DNA from 4 places in the Paenibacillus sp. PastF-3 genome. Region 2 is predicted to be linked to each of the others. Evidence: predicted binding sites of a transcription regulator. Region 2 holds the regulator's gene; each other region holds the start of a gene.

Region 1 (3,207 bases), on a different contig from region 2:
TATAGAGGAAAACGGCTGGTCGCACAAATTTATCGTCATGCTTTTCCCATCCTCAAAGAAGCCAATATTCAAAAATGTTTGCTTGAAGTCATCCAAACCAATGTTAAAGCTATAAAAGCGTATAGTGCTTTAGGATTTCAAATCCATAGAGAATTAGTTTGCTTCAAGGGTCGTATTAATGTAAACCTTCCGGCCGATCATAGACGTACATTCATTTCTATGGTTCGACTGGAAGAATTCGATTGGACATCGGTACATGCTTATTGGAATTTCGAACCTTCTTGGGAACAATCCGCTGAGGCAATTTTACGAAACCCGCATCTGTACGATGTGGTCACCATAATGGAAGACAACAAGATTTGTGGATACGCGGTAATAAAATCAGCCAATGGAGCTGTTCTACAGTTCGGCGTTTTGCGAGAAAAAAGAAATCAGGGATTGGGACGTTCCTTATTTCATTGGATTGGAGAGAGACATGCACTCATCACCGTCAATAATGTAGACAAAAGAGATATAAATTCTATACGTTTCCTTAAAGAAGTTGGTCTTGACGTATTTATAGAGCAATATAAGATGAAAAAAGATTTGTCATAACGAAGATGATATTCGCTTTAATTCAAAAACACTGATGAGTTGAGTCAGTGTTTTTTTGTTGCCAAAAAAGGGTATATATAAAGGATTGGAATGAGAAAATATCGTGTTTCTCTAACATCGAAATACGAGAATACTTGTAGCATCACATATAAGCTAATGAATCAATAGCTCCTTCGGATGCTTTTTGTGTTATTCACCGAGTTGTTAAAAAGATTTGTCCCTTTCTTGAACGTTTAGAGATGAAGAGGTCTCAGTGATTGAATTACTAAAAATTTAAGATATGATAATTTTAATCATTAGGCCACTATATTAATCGGATTGCTTCAGTATCAGGTAAATAGGTCTCGCCATCTCTTGCTTTGTGAAATTTTTCTCTTTTTACATAGCAAACAACGAGGAACGTCATACTAAAACGAACAGGCAATGATATCTCTGAGCCTTGTTTAATCTGATATTGAATGCAGCCTACAGTTAGCTGGCCTAATCATAAGCATCAAATGACGAAAAATGAACAGAGTTTGAAGGGAGCAGTAAAGAATGGAAATTGATACGGTGCTATGGAGCAGGCTGGTTACAGGCTTGACTCTTGGGTTCCACGTTATTTTTGCGACGATTGGCGTCGGTATACCGCTAATGATCGCTATAGCAGAGTTCATAGGAATCCGAAAGAAGGACCCCCATTATACCCTTATGGCAAAAAGATGGTCTCGAGGATTTGTCATTTCTGTAGCGGTTGGTGTCGTGACCGGTACAGCGATTTCACTACAACTGGCCCTGGTATGGCCGAATTTTATGAAACTGGCGGGGAATGTTATTGCACTTCCGTTATTCATGGAAGTGTTCGCTTTCTTTTTTGAAGCCATCTTCCTAGGCATTTATTTGTATACGTGGGATCGGTTCAAAAATCCGTATATCCATTGGCTGCTGACGATTCCGATTGTCGCCGGTGCAGGGATGTCTGCCGTTTTTATTACGACGGTGAACGGATTCATGAACCAGCCTGGAGGCTTTGTCATGGAAGCAGGCCAATTCACAGCGATTGACCCAGTGCAAGCGATGCTGAATACAGCGACGTTCTCCAAGGTGTTCCATGTATTAAGCTCGGCCTATTTAACAGGTGCTGCCCTATTAGCCGGAATTGCAGCCTTTGCAATGCTGAGAAAAGGGGTATCCGCATACCACAAAAAATCCTTGAATCTCATGATGGCGGTTGTTTTGCTGTTCGGCTTGCTAAACACATTAGCTGGAGATGTGTCCGCCAAGTTTTTGGCCGAACATCAGCCGGAGAAGCTTGCAGCGGCAGAATGGCATTTTGAGACGGGTAGCGGTGTGGATTTGGTTCTAATGGGATGGCTGAATGCAGAGCATGAAGTTCTAGGGGCTCTTCATCTGCCGAAGGTGCTCAGCTTCCTGGCCTTTGGAGACTTTAATGCAGAGGTAACGGGACTGGAGGAATTCCCCAAAGATGAATGGCCGCCGCTTCTCGTTCATTATCTGTTTGATTTAATGGCCGGAATTGGATTTGCCTTACTCGCGATAGCGGTCCTGTATTTCCTGTTTGTGTTCTGGAAAAAACGTAATGCGCTTAACAAGTGGATGCTAAGCATCCTCGCACTGATTGCGCCGCTCGCTTTTCTGGCTGTTGAGCTGGGCTGGTTTTATGCAGAAGTTGGGCGACAGCCTTGGATTATCCGTGGATATATGCGTGTAGAGGAAGCAGCCACGACTTCTCCGAATGTAAGAATTATTTTCTTCGGCTTATTGCTCCTGTACATCGTACTCGGCAGTATGTGTGTAATCGTGCTAAGACGCTTGTTCAACAATAATCCGGCAGAAGTTGAGCTGGAGAAATATATGAAGGATCATCCTGATCAATCTACTACAGAAAAGGGGGGCACTGCATGATGAGTTACGAATTGATTGGCATCTCGGTGCTCTGGCTGTTCTTGTACGGCTATTTAATTATAGCTTCTATTGATTTCGGAGCGGGCTTCTTCGCCTTTTATGCACGTTTGACGAAGCAGGATCATTTGATTAATCGTCTAATTTCCCGTTATTTATCACCCGTTTGGGAGATCACAAATGTATTTTTTATCTTTTTCTACATTGGCATTGTCGGATTTTTTCCAGACACAGCCTATTATTATGGCTCCGCGCTACTTGTTCCGGGAACCATTGCAGTAATTCTTCTTGCGATTCGCGGTTCGTTCTATGCATTTGAAAATTACGGCTCAAAGAAAAACATTGTGTATCTTTTTTTATATGGAGCTACAGGTTTACTTATTCCGGCTTCGTTGTCAGTGGCGCTAACCTTATCTGAAGGCGGCTTTATCGTGAAGCAGGGGGAGACGGTTTCTCTGGATTACTGGGAGCTGTTTACCAATCCGTTATCGTGGAGCATCGTTGGACTGGCAATCGTGTCCGTTTTGTTCATAAGCGGCTCCTTTCTGACATTTTACGCATCTCGGGCAGAGGATCATTCTGCGTTGAAGCTGATGCGTAACTACGCCCTGTTTTGGAGTACACCGACAATAATTCTTGCACTGACAGCATTTATTTATTTGGGTCAACACAATGAGCGGCATTTTCAAAATATGATGGATTTATGGTGGC
Region 2 (3,207 bases):
CCTACATCATGACGAGCCAGTATCTCGATCTCTTCATCATTCAAATGAATACCATGAGCGATTATAGACGGACGTGTGAACATTCCAAGCTTCTCTAAATGCGCTACTGGTCGCAGTCCGTAATCCACCACATTCTGCTCCACTTCGCGTTTCGTTTCGGACATATGGGTATGCATCGGTAAATTCAAATCATGAGCCGCCTGCACAAACTTAACAAAGAAGTCTGGTGGGCATGTATATGGGGCATGTGGCGAGATCATTGTCGTAATTCTACCTTCAGCCTTACCATGCCAGTTACGCGCAAAAGAAACCGCTTCCGCAAGCTTCTGATTTTGTACTTCTTCTGGACATAGACCGATTACGCCTCTCATTAATACGGAACGAATACCTGATAATTCGACGACCTCCGCTACTCGGTCCATATGATCATACATATCCAGGAAGGTTGTAGTGCCACCTTTCAGCATTTCAAGTACAGACAAGGAGGTTCCCCAGTATACATCTTCTCCGGTGAACTTCTCTTCCATCGGCCACATCTTCTCCTGAAGCCACACCTGAAGCGCTAAGTCATCTCCATAACCACGAAGCAATGACATTGCGGCATGGCCATGCGTGTTTACCAGACCTGGCATAAACAACAGACGACTGCCATCAACAACTTGCACATCGTCTTCTATTAAAGGCTCTTCTTTTCCTATGTAAGTGATCAAATCATCTTCAATAGTCATATATCCACTAAGAACCGGCTCATCCGTTCCCGGAGTAAGAAAACGCCCGCCCTTGATAATCGTTTTATTGCTCTTCATTTCTGCTTTCTTCCTTTCCATCCTTCAAATAATAAGCAAGGCTTTGCAAATCTGTTGTAAAATCAGCAGCATGAACCCGGATATTCGATGGTGTTTTTAGAATCACTGGTGCAAAATTTAAAATCGCCTCAATGCCAGACTCAATGAGAATATCCGCTACATTCTGCGCTTCTGAATCAGGTACTGTAATTATCCCAATTCGAATACCTTGCTCACGAACCGTCTGACCAAGCTCCTCCATCGGTTGAACGGTAAGTGAGTTGATTTTCCGCCCTACCTTAGGCGCATAGGAATCAAATATAGCGGTAATCTTCATAGTATCTTTCAAATAAGCATTATAATTAGATAATGCATGTCCAAGGTTACCGGCACCCACTAAAGCCACATTCAGTTGTTGATCCAGCTTCAGAATATGACGGATTTTCTCAATAAGATAAGTTACGTCATACCCGATACCTTTTCTGCCGAAATCTCCAAAATAAGCTAAATCTTTGCGAATTTGAGCGGGATTCAAATCAAGTTTCTGTCCTAGCTCTTGAGAGGAAACGGTTAATATTTCACGTTTCTGAAGATCATTTAGGAAACGTAAGTACACAGGAAGTCTGCGAACAACGGCTTCTGATATTTTTTCCGATTTCATAATTTACCTCCTAATGTAAGTAATATTCTTTACTAACCTTATACTAATTCGTGTACCTCGTCTCAATGAAGAGCGGTATTCTTATACCGCCCTTCATTGTAGAGTGATTAATATGATCGATGACGTTCTTTTTAAGAAACGCCTCCGTCTTCCAACCACTCCGCTATACGAGGAACCATTTGATCCGTAAGCATATGCTCCATTTTTGGGCCAGGCAACGAATAGAGGAAATATTTCCCATAGTGAGATTCGATCACCCTGGTGTCATACACAATAACAATACCCCGATCTTGCGCTGTCCGCACCAGCCTTCCAAATCCTTGCTTAAAGCGAATAACCGCCTGAGGAACAGACAACTTCATGAACGGATTCTTTTTCTGGGCTTGTAATAACTCAGACTTCGCTTCCGCTAGGGGGTGGTTTGGCGGTTGAAACGGGAGCCTCACGATGGCCAAGCATGTTAATGCTTCACCCGGAATATCAACACCCTCCCAAAAGCTGCTTGTTCCTAACAGTACAGAGGCTGCACTGTCCTGAAAACGGCGGATCAGCTTGCTACGGCTGCCCCCCTCCACGCCTTGACCCAGCACCGTGATCTCTTGTGAGGCTAGAGCCTCTTTCAAAGGATCGTAAACCTGGCGTAACATCTTGTAAGAAGTAAACAGGACAAGCATCCGCCCGCGTGTTGTAGTCGCTGCTTCTGCTAGTGATTGTACGAGTGTATCAACAAATCGGGCATCGCCCACACTGCCCTTCACACTAGGGAAATCCCGTGGAATAACTAACAGCGCCTGCTCCCGATACTTAAAAGGAGAAGGCAGGAGTGATGTCATCAGACGCCCCTCTTCCGCAGCTTCATTAAGTCCGAGATTATCAATCATAAACTGGAACGATTTATCAACAGAGAGTGTCGCCGAAGTTAGCACGATACTTTTCTTTTTGTCGAAAAACAGCTCCTTAAGCTGAGTACTGACATCAACAGGAACGGCATACAGCTGTAGCGATTTACTGCGATAATTTCCATTCGCCTCCAGCCAATATACTACATTCTCATCGTTTAATCCCATAAAAAACCGTACTTGCTCACGTATTGAAGCTAAATCCTTAAATAAGCCGCTAATATCGGTAACTAGACTATCTGAGGAAGATTGACCTTCTTGATCTCGCATTTCATTAAGCATTTTATCACCTTTACGGATAATTTCGCTTAATGTCAGATTCATAGTATTCTCTAAAGCAACCAATTCATCCCAATCTTTCGGTTTACGGGTAGGAAGTAGCCGCATGACTAACTGGCCAGCTTCTCCCGCTGCTGCATCGCTGCGTTCCGGCAAGAGGCTGAATAGTTTATCACTAAGCAGATCCCAGGTTTCTTTTATGGTAAGCAGGTCCGGATAGATTCTATCGATCACTCCGCTCCATTCAGAAGCTTCCTCACTGCCTGATGACTGAAGCATTTGGCGAAGCGTAGGAAGTTGGCCATTTCGACTATCCTTATAAAGACGCGATAGTGTATGTGCCACCGTGAAATGCTTCATATGCATGCCTAAATGCTTGCCAGCCACGTCCTCCAGATGATGGGCCTCATCAATTACAAGATGTTCATAAGCCGGAAGTAGCTGGTGCCCAGCCTTAACATCTGCGAAAAGCTTAGAGTGGTTCGTAATGACTACGTCTGCAATACCAGCTTCATGCTTTGCCCGATGGTAATAACACTTACGGAACCAAGGACAGGAGCGCCCCAGACAAGAATCGGTATCG
Region 3 (3,207 bases), on a different contig from region 2:
CTTGTTTGCCTGCAATCCGGCCGAAGGTGAAGATATCAGCGATGGCATTACCGCCAAGACGGTTTGCACCATGAATGACCCCTGTTACTTCACCTGCAGCGAACAGCCCAGGGATGACTTCGCCTTTTTCATTCAATACGCGAGTCTTCTCGTCGATCACCAATCCGCCCATTGTATGGTGAACGGATGGTACAGCTTTTTCGATGTAGTAAGGGCCTTTTTCAAGAGATTTCAATCCACCGCGATGTTTGAAATCAAGGTCTTTACCTGTTTTCGCATAATCATTTACTTTATTAATCGTTTCTTTCAAAGTGTTCACGTCAATTTTGAAGAAATCAGCCGCCTCTTCAATCGTATCGGCTTTAAAGAGCAAGCCTTGTTTAACGAGTTGATCGTATTCGTCTTGATGAACTTCGATCGTTTTACCGATATCCTCAATGCCTTGATTCCATAATTGATACGTATATCCGCCCGTCTGGGCAAGAATTGCTTTAGAAATAACGTCACGACGTTCTAATTCCTCAACGAAGCGCTTGCCTTCTTGGTTAATCAGGATCGCACCATCGAAACGGGAATCTGCAACCAGGGAAATAACACCTGTCTCAGGATTACAGATTGGATACGTTTGAATATTCTCCATGTTTGTCAGTTTGGCGCCAATCGTTTCTGCCATAACGATACCGTCACCTGTAGATCCTGGTGTATCGGTAGACATATATTTTTCATCCATTTTAGGGTTATACTTTTTACGCATCTCTACATTGGATCCAAAACCACCGGTAGCGATGATGACGCCTTTGTTCGCATGGAAGGTGATCTTGTCGCCAGTACCCGAAGTCGCAGTTACACCGGTTACTTTGCCGCTTTCGTCCTTCAGCAAGGTTTCGGCTTTCATATTCGTTTTGATCGTGATTTGGTCAGCGTCTGTTTTGGCTTTTAACTTGGTAATCAATTCAGAACCTGTATGACCTACAGGAATCAACGCACGTTTTCTGGAATGGCCTCCAAATTGGAACAGATGATCAGGTAAGAACTCTACCTTGATATCATCGCGCAGCCATTCGGCAGATGCTAGAGCATTGTCGGCAAGAATACGAACCATCTTTGGATCCCCGAGGTTGTCTCCGCCTTTCATCGTATCATCATAGAACAAGTCAGCCGTGTCATCAGTGATGCCAAGAGCACGTTCAACCCAGTTGTCAGGCGCATTCATCTCACCACCGGAGATCAATGTGTTGCCGCCAACAGCTGGCATTTTCTCGAGTAGAACTACATTAGCTCCAGCGCTCTTCGCTTCGATAGCCGCACTAAATCCAGCACCCCCTGCACCGATGACGACAACATCATAGGTTTGGTCTACTTCTTCTTTGTCTTTGCTTTTACTGACTGCAGCGCCAGCGACAAGGGTAAGTCCAGACTTCGTAATTGCATCTTGAATGGCTTCGAGATATCCTTTGCTTGTAACCGTAGATCCGCTGATGGCATCAACTTTTGCGCTGTTAGTTGCCATGACATCTTCCTTAAGCTGCGTAAAAACAGGTTCTGCAAGTACTTCATTTTCCTTATGCTCTGTTACTTTAATGTCAGTGATCTTGTTATCTAATAAGGAAACTTGTACTTTAATATCGCCATGTTTACCTTGCCCAACTCCTTCAAAGACTTGAACTCCGTTTGCATCTGCAGCGGGTGCTGCATCTTTACCGCCGCAGGCAGCAAGCGTGAACATAAGACTGAGGACTAGTAGAATAGATAACAGCTTTTTCGTGTGAGTACGCATAATATCTCCTTCATTCTGTTGTGAATTGGTTACATACACTAGGGAGAGAAAGATTTGCTAGGCAAATCTTTTATGTCTAGCCTAGACATGAATGGTATTTCATGTGAAAATATGCACAAGACCTATTATAGATTTAGTACAGCATTATGTATTTGCACAGATTAGCTTTTTTTTGTCTTTTTCGGGCATGTAAGAAACGGATATTGTGAAGGGCTATGATTACAATGAGATCAATTCACTTAAAAATTACGTTAATTGCAGGAAGCTGCTTCTTGCTGCTGTTCATTGCATTACTTGTAACAATATATTTGGAGATGAACCATACGGTTGTCCCTTTGAATAAGAACTTAACGCAGCAAGTGGTTAATGCACGCAGCGACCAGATCGATTATTGGTTTAATCAGCGCATCGGTGAGATAGACATGCTTGCTTCTCTAGCTTCGGACCATCAGTGGACACGAGATGAATTGCTGCAAGAGATTGATAAGTTCGAGGCGAAGAAGCAAGTAGAGTACGAATCCATACGCGTGGTGGATATTCACGGAAATTCCTGGTCAGCAAGTGACAAGCCTTTTTCGATACTAAACCGACCCTACTATCGAAAACTGCTGAATTCAGATTCCAATTATGTGGTGAGCAATCCGATCGTATCCAAAGCGAATGCAGCCGAAATCGTCGTCATTCTCTATCGCGTGAATCCATCGGTGAATGATGAGGTAGCTTATATTGCCGCAGCCGTCTCCGTCAAGAAGATGAAGGAGATTGCTCAAGATGTAATGCTATATGACCAGTCAGGCCAGCTTATCATCGATTGTAGAGAGCTGGGTGAAGGAGATGGAGCGGAGGATGCAGCAGATAAGAAGAACATGAGTGTATTTGAGGCTCCAATTCAAAATGTGGAAGGCTGGAAGCTAGTACTCGAAGTGCCGAATTCAAGTCTATCGCTAGCGGTGATCAAAACCCAGCGGACTGCATTGCTGGTAGGCATTCTTATCGGTAGTGCGGTTATCGTCTTTCTGATGCTGCTTGCTTCTTCCATTATTCGTCCCATTCAGTCGCTTCGCCAGGTAATGGAAAATGTGCAGAATGGCAACCAAACCATACGGGCAGATGTTACGCGCTCGGATGAGATTGGCGATCTTGGGCGAAGCTTCAATGACATGCTTGTTCAATTATACGCTGTAGAGCAGGACCGAAAGGAGATGGAACTCAGACTGATTCATGAGCAGATCAAGCCACATTTTTTATACAACACATTGGATACGATCCAGTGGATGGCAACGGAACATGGAGCAGACAATGTGGTGGAGATGGTGGAAGCGCTTAGCGCGTATTTCCGATTAGGGCTTGGCACAGGCAGTCCCTACATTCTGCTTGATCAGGAGTTGTACCATGTCGAGAGTTATCTTCATATTCAAGGCGTGCGATAT
Region 4 (3,207 bases), on a different contig from region 2:
AACCACGGTACCATCCGATTTAAGCCCGACGGTACGACGCCAACCCGCGGCAACCCTCACAATATTAGTCCAGTCGCTTACATCGCATTGGCCATATTTATTCCAACCCACAGCTGCCACCGTACCATCTGATTTAAGCCCGACGGTATGAGCATTACCGGTATGAGCATTACCCGCAGCAACCGCTATCATATCGCACCAGCTGCTTACATCGCATTGGCCATATTTATTATCACCCACAGCCGTCACCGTGCCGTCCGAATTAAGCAGGGCGGTATGACGATAACCCGCTGCTATGGAGGGTAGGGTTTTCACAAGGTTCATAAATTTCGCTCCTTAGTTGATGGTAGATGTGTACCATTGTAGGACAAATCCCCATTAAAACACAGTTCTTTCTTCTTCAAATCTTACGTGTGTCTATTAAAAAAGCTTGCTCCCTAGAAGCCAACTCGGCTCTAAGGGACAAGCTTTTTTCGTTTACTCTGCGAAGCTGTATGTTGGATCTGTAAGGTTCATTCTTTCTTTTATGCCTTTAGTAGCATAGATCTTGTTGTCGTCGGTAATAAAGAAAGCTTCAACACCTTCAGGTAAAGCTTCAAGATATTTCATACCCTCTTCAATTCCCATCAAGAATACCCCAGTAGATAAGGCATCTGCATCTGTTGCATTCGGGCTCATAATGGTAAGGCTTTTGAGACCGTTCTGTGAAGGATATCCTGTGCGTGGATCAAGGATATGATGGTAACGAACATTGTCCTGCATAAAATACCGTTCGTAAACACCAGAAGCATCGATGACCTCATCTGAGATTTTAATGGTTCCTAGCTGAGTACCACGGCTTTGATCTGGATCCTGCAATCCGATATTCCATTCCGTTCCGTTTGGCTTTTTACCGAGGGCAATAATACTGCTGCCTCCGAGGTTAATCATAGCGCTATTAAGACCTTGCTCTTTCAAATAATCAGCGATACGGTCTGCAGCATAACCTTTACCAATGCCGCCTAGATCTAACACCATATTTTCCTTCATTAGCTTTACAGTTTTCGCAGCTTCATCAATTTCAACGTCCTTGTAATTGGTTAGACTCTTGGCTTTATCAATATCTGCTTGGGGAGGAACTTTATCTCCGCCACTACCGATATTCCAAAGATCGATTAGCGGACCGATTGTAGGATCAAACAGCCCGTCCATTTCCTTTGCGTATTGTATGGATTGTTTAATTACATCCAGGGTTTCGTCAGAAACAACAACCGCTTCTTTTCCTGCTGCCTGATTGATTGCGTATGTCTCTCCACCTTCTTTGGTGCGGCTAAGCTCCATATCCATTCGCTCCAGCATGTGCTGGATATCGTCCATATTTTTCTGTTCTACAGTAGCACCAAACACTTTGATATTCACAACAGTGTCATAAATATAAAAGGTCTGAGAAAGAGATTTTTCCTCTCCTTTTCCGGATGTTGTTGCGCTACCCGTAGTTCCCGCTGTCTTATCGTCCTTATCTTTAGTAATTAGCCAAGCGCCGACAGCAATGACGACGATGACGATTACAACGAGGATCAGCGTCGTTTTTTTGTTCTTGAACATATTCCACCATCCATAAAGTTAGTTTCTAAAACAAATCACATTATTTATATCATACCCCAGATAACAAGTTGATGGAAATCAAATTCATGACATATTAAGGGATAAGTCGGTCAGCATAACAAAAAAAGCCCCGTATCCTGATTCGGAGCAGCGCTGTAGATTTAGAATAAAACGATGCTATTTAATCGAGCATATATTCACTGTATTTGTTCTTGCGAGGGTTTAATACGAAGAGGATACCTTTGGCATATCCGCTAACGGCTTTGAAATTCCGTTTTAGGGTTTCTTTAACCGTCAGACAAGACAATGTCCAGATCAAGGCAGCATAATTCATTAATGGAGCTTTTCGCAAGTTGAGTAGATAGTAGTGATTAATGGCTGTAGCTTGTGCTACAACGCCCGCTTTATCGCGAGAGCCTGGCGATTCATGATGGATGATTTTCATGGCGGGATTAATCACAAGCTTGCCATAGCGGCTGGCTAAATGGGATAGATAAATATCCTCGGCTATGGAATAGCTTGTCATCCATGGATAGGGCTTAATATCACGCAGTGCCGAGCGCCGGAAGGACATATTGCAGCCGTGAAAAAAATCAGTTTCAAATACCTGCTTCTTCTCTCCCCAAAGGAATTGCGAGCCTGCAAACATACTTGCCGACAATCTGCCTGGTGACCCGGACATTTGTCCGGTTAGCATACCGAATAGCCTGCTTGGCATGCTGCTATGTATACCTTTGGCTACACCACCTACACCAACAATAGAGTCGTCGGCTGTATAAGTATCTAACAATCGTCGAATATATAAGGGGTCATTTAATTCTGCATCGTCATCTAAATGGAGCACGATTTCTGCATGGATCAGCCCTAGCGCTTCGTAACGGGAAAGCCAGAGACCAGGCTTAGTTTTGCGATGATAATGGAGTTCAGCCTGTGGTAATCCTTGTAGTATTTCAGAATAATAAGCTAATCTGTCTTTAGGGATCTCACCGTCGTCCATAATCCATAGCTCGATAGAGATATCTTTAAGATTTGTCTGCTTGCCAATGGACTCTATGCACACCGTAAGGTCATTGATTCGGTTACGAGTAGGAATCACTATAGATAGATCATGCATATCTTAATCTCCCTTCAGGACTTCTTTTGTCCGCTCACCTGAATGCAGTTATCCGGCGAAATGTGGTTACCTTGATTCTATCGTTCCTGAAGAAGAGCGTATATACCACTTTCGTATACTTTTAGTGCAGCTCAGGTCTAAATGAAATTATTTTAATAAAAGTTAAGTTTGTGTTTTTCGGTTTTTAACTATATAATAGTAAGCGACGAATATTTAGTTATCAATCTTATTAAGCAGTTACAAATGAACAATAATAATAGGAGGTTTTTTTCATGAGAATAGATATTTGGTCCGATTATGCGTGTCCATTTTGTTATATTGGTAAAAGACGTTTGGAGAATGCGCTGAGTCAGTTCCCGAACAGAGATCAAGTAGAGGTGGTATTCCGTAGTTTTCAACTGGATCCACATGCAAAATTGAATGAGACTCAGAGTATTCATGAGATGCTGGCTTCCAAATACGGAATGACGATTGAAAAAGCAAAAGCAATGAACGCACAGCTGACTGAG

Evidence for each region. Region 2 encodes Rex, which represses fermentation and respiration genes when NADH is low (regulators of the CRP and FNR family bind a similar motif). Its sites were predicted from a motif close to TTGTGAAATATTTCACAA; they were not measured.
Region 1: the regulator Rex is predicted to act here: its motif matches at 954-971, upstream of M2444_RS03280 (cytochrome ubiquinol oxidase subunit I).
Region 3: the regulator Rex is predicted to act here: its motif matches at 1,879-1,896, upstream of M2444_RS33340 (flavocytochrome c).
Region 4: the regulator Rex is predicted to act here: its motif matches at 1,608-1,625, upstream of M2444_RS29800 (FAD:protein FMN transferase).

The regions. Positions count from the first base shown of each region.
Region 1 covers NZ_JARXWM010000001.1:709,990-713,196, forward strand. The annotation lists gene M2444_RS03275 (GNAT family N-acetyltransferase) at 1-594, shown strand, start outside; gene M2444_RS03280 (cytochrome ubiquinol oxidase subunit I) at 1,132-2,499, shown strand; gene M2444_RS03285 (cytochrome d ubiquinol oxidase subunit II) at 2,496-3,207, shown strand, end outside.
Region 2 covers NZ_JARXWM010000002.1:594,243-597,449, forward strand. The annotation lists gene M2444_RS06690 (amidohydrolase) at 1-806, opposite strand, end outside; gene M2444_RS06695 (redox-sensing transcriptional repressor Rex) at 793-1,446, opposite strand; gene dinG (ATP-dependent DNA helicase DinG) at 1,578-3,207, opposite strand, start outside.
Region 3 covers NZ_JARXWM010000038.1:7,228-10,434, reverse strand. The annotation lists gene M2444_RS33340 (flavocytochrome c) at 1-1,777, opposite strand, end outside; gene M2444_RS33335 (histidine kinase) at 2,002-3,207, shown strand, end outside.
Region 4 covers NZ_JARXWM010000023.1:87,086-90,292, reverse strand. The annotation lists gene M2444_RS29805 (RCC1 domain-containing protein) at 1-324, opposite strand, end outside; gene M2444_RS29800 (FAD:protein FMN transferase) at 478-1,584, opposite strand; gene M2444_RS29795 (glycosyltransferase family 2 protein) at 1,766-2,698, opposite strand; gene M2444_RS29790 (DsbA family oxidoreductase) at 2,971-3,207, shown strand, end outside.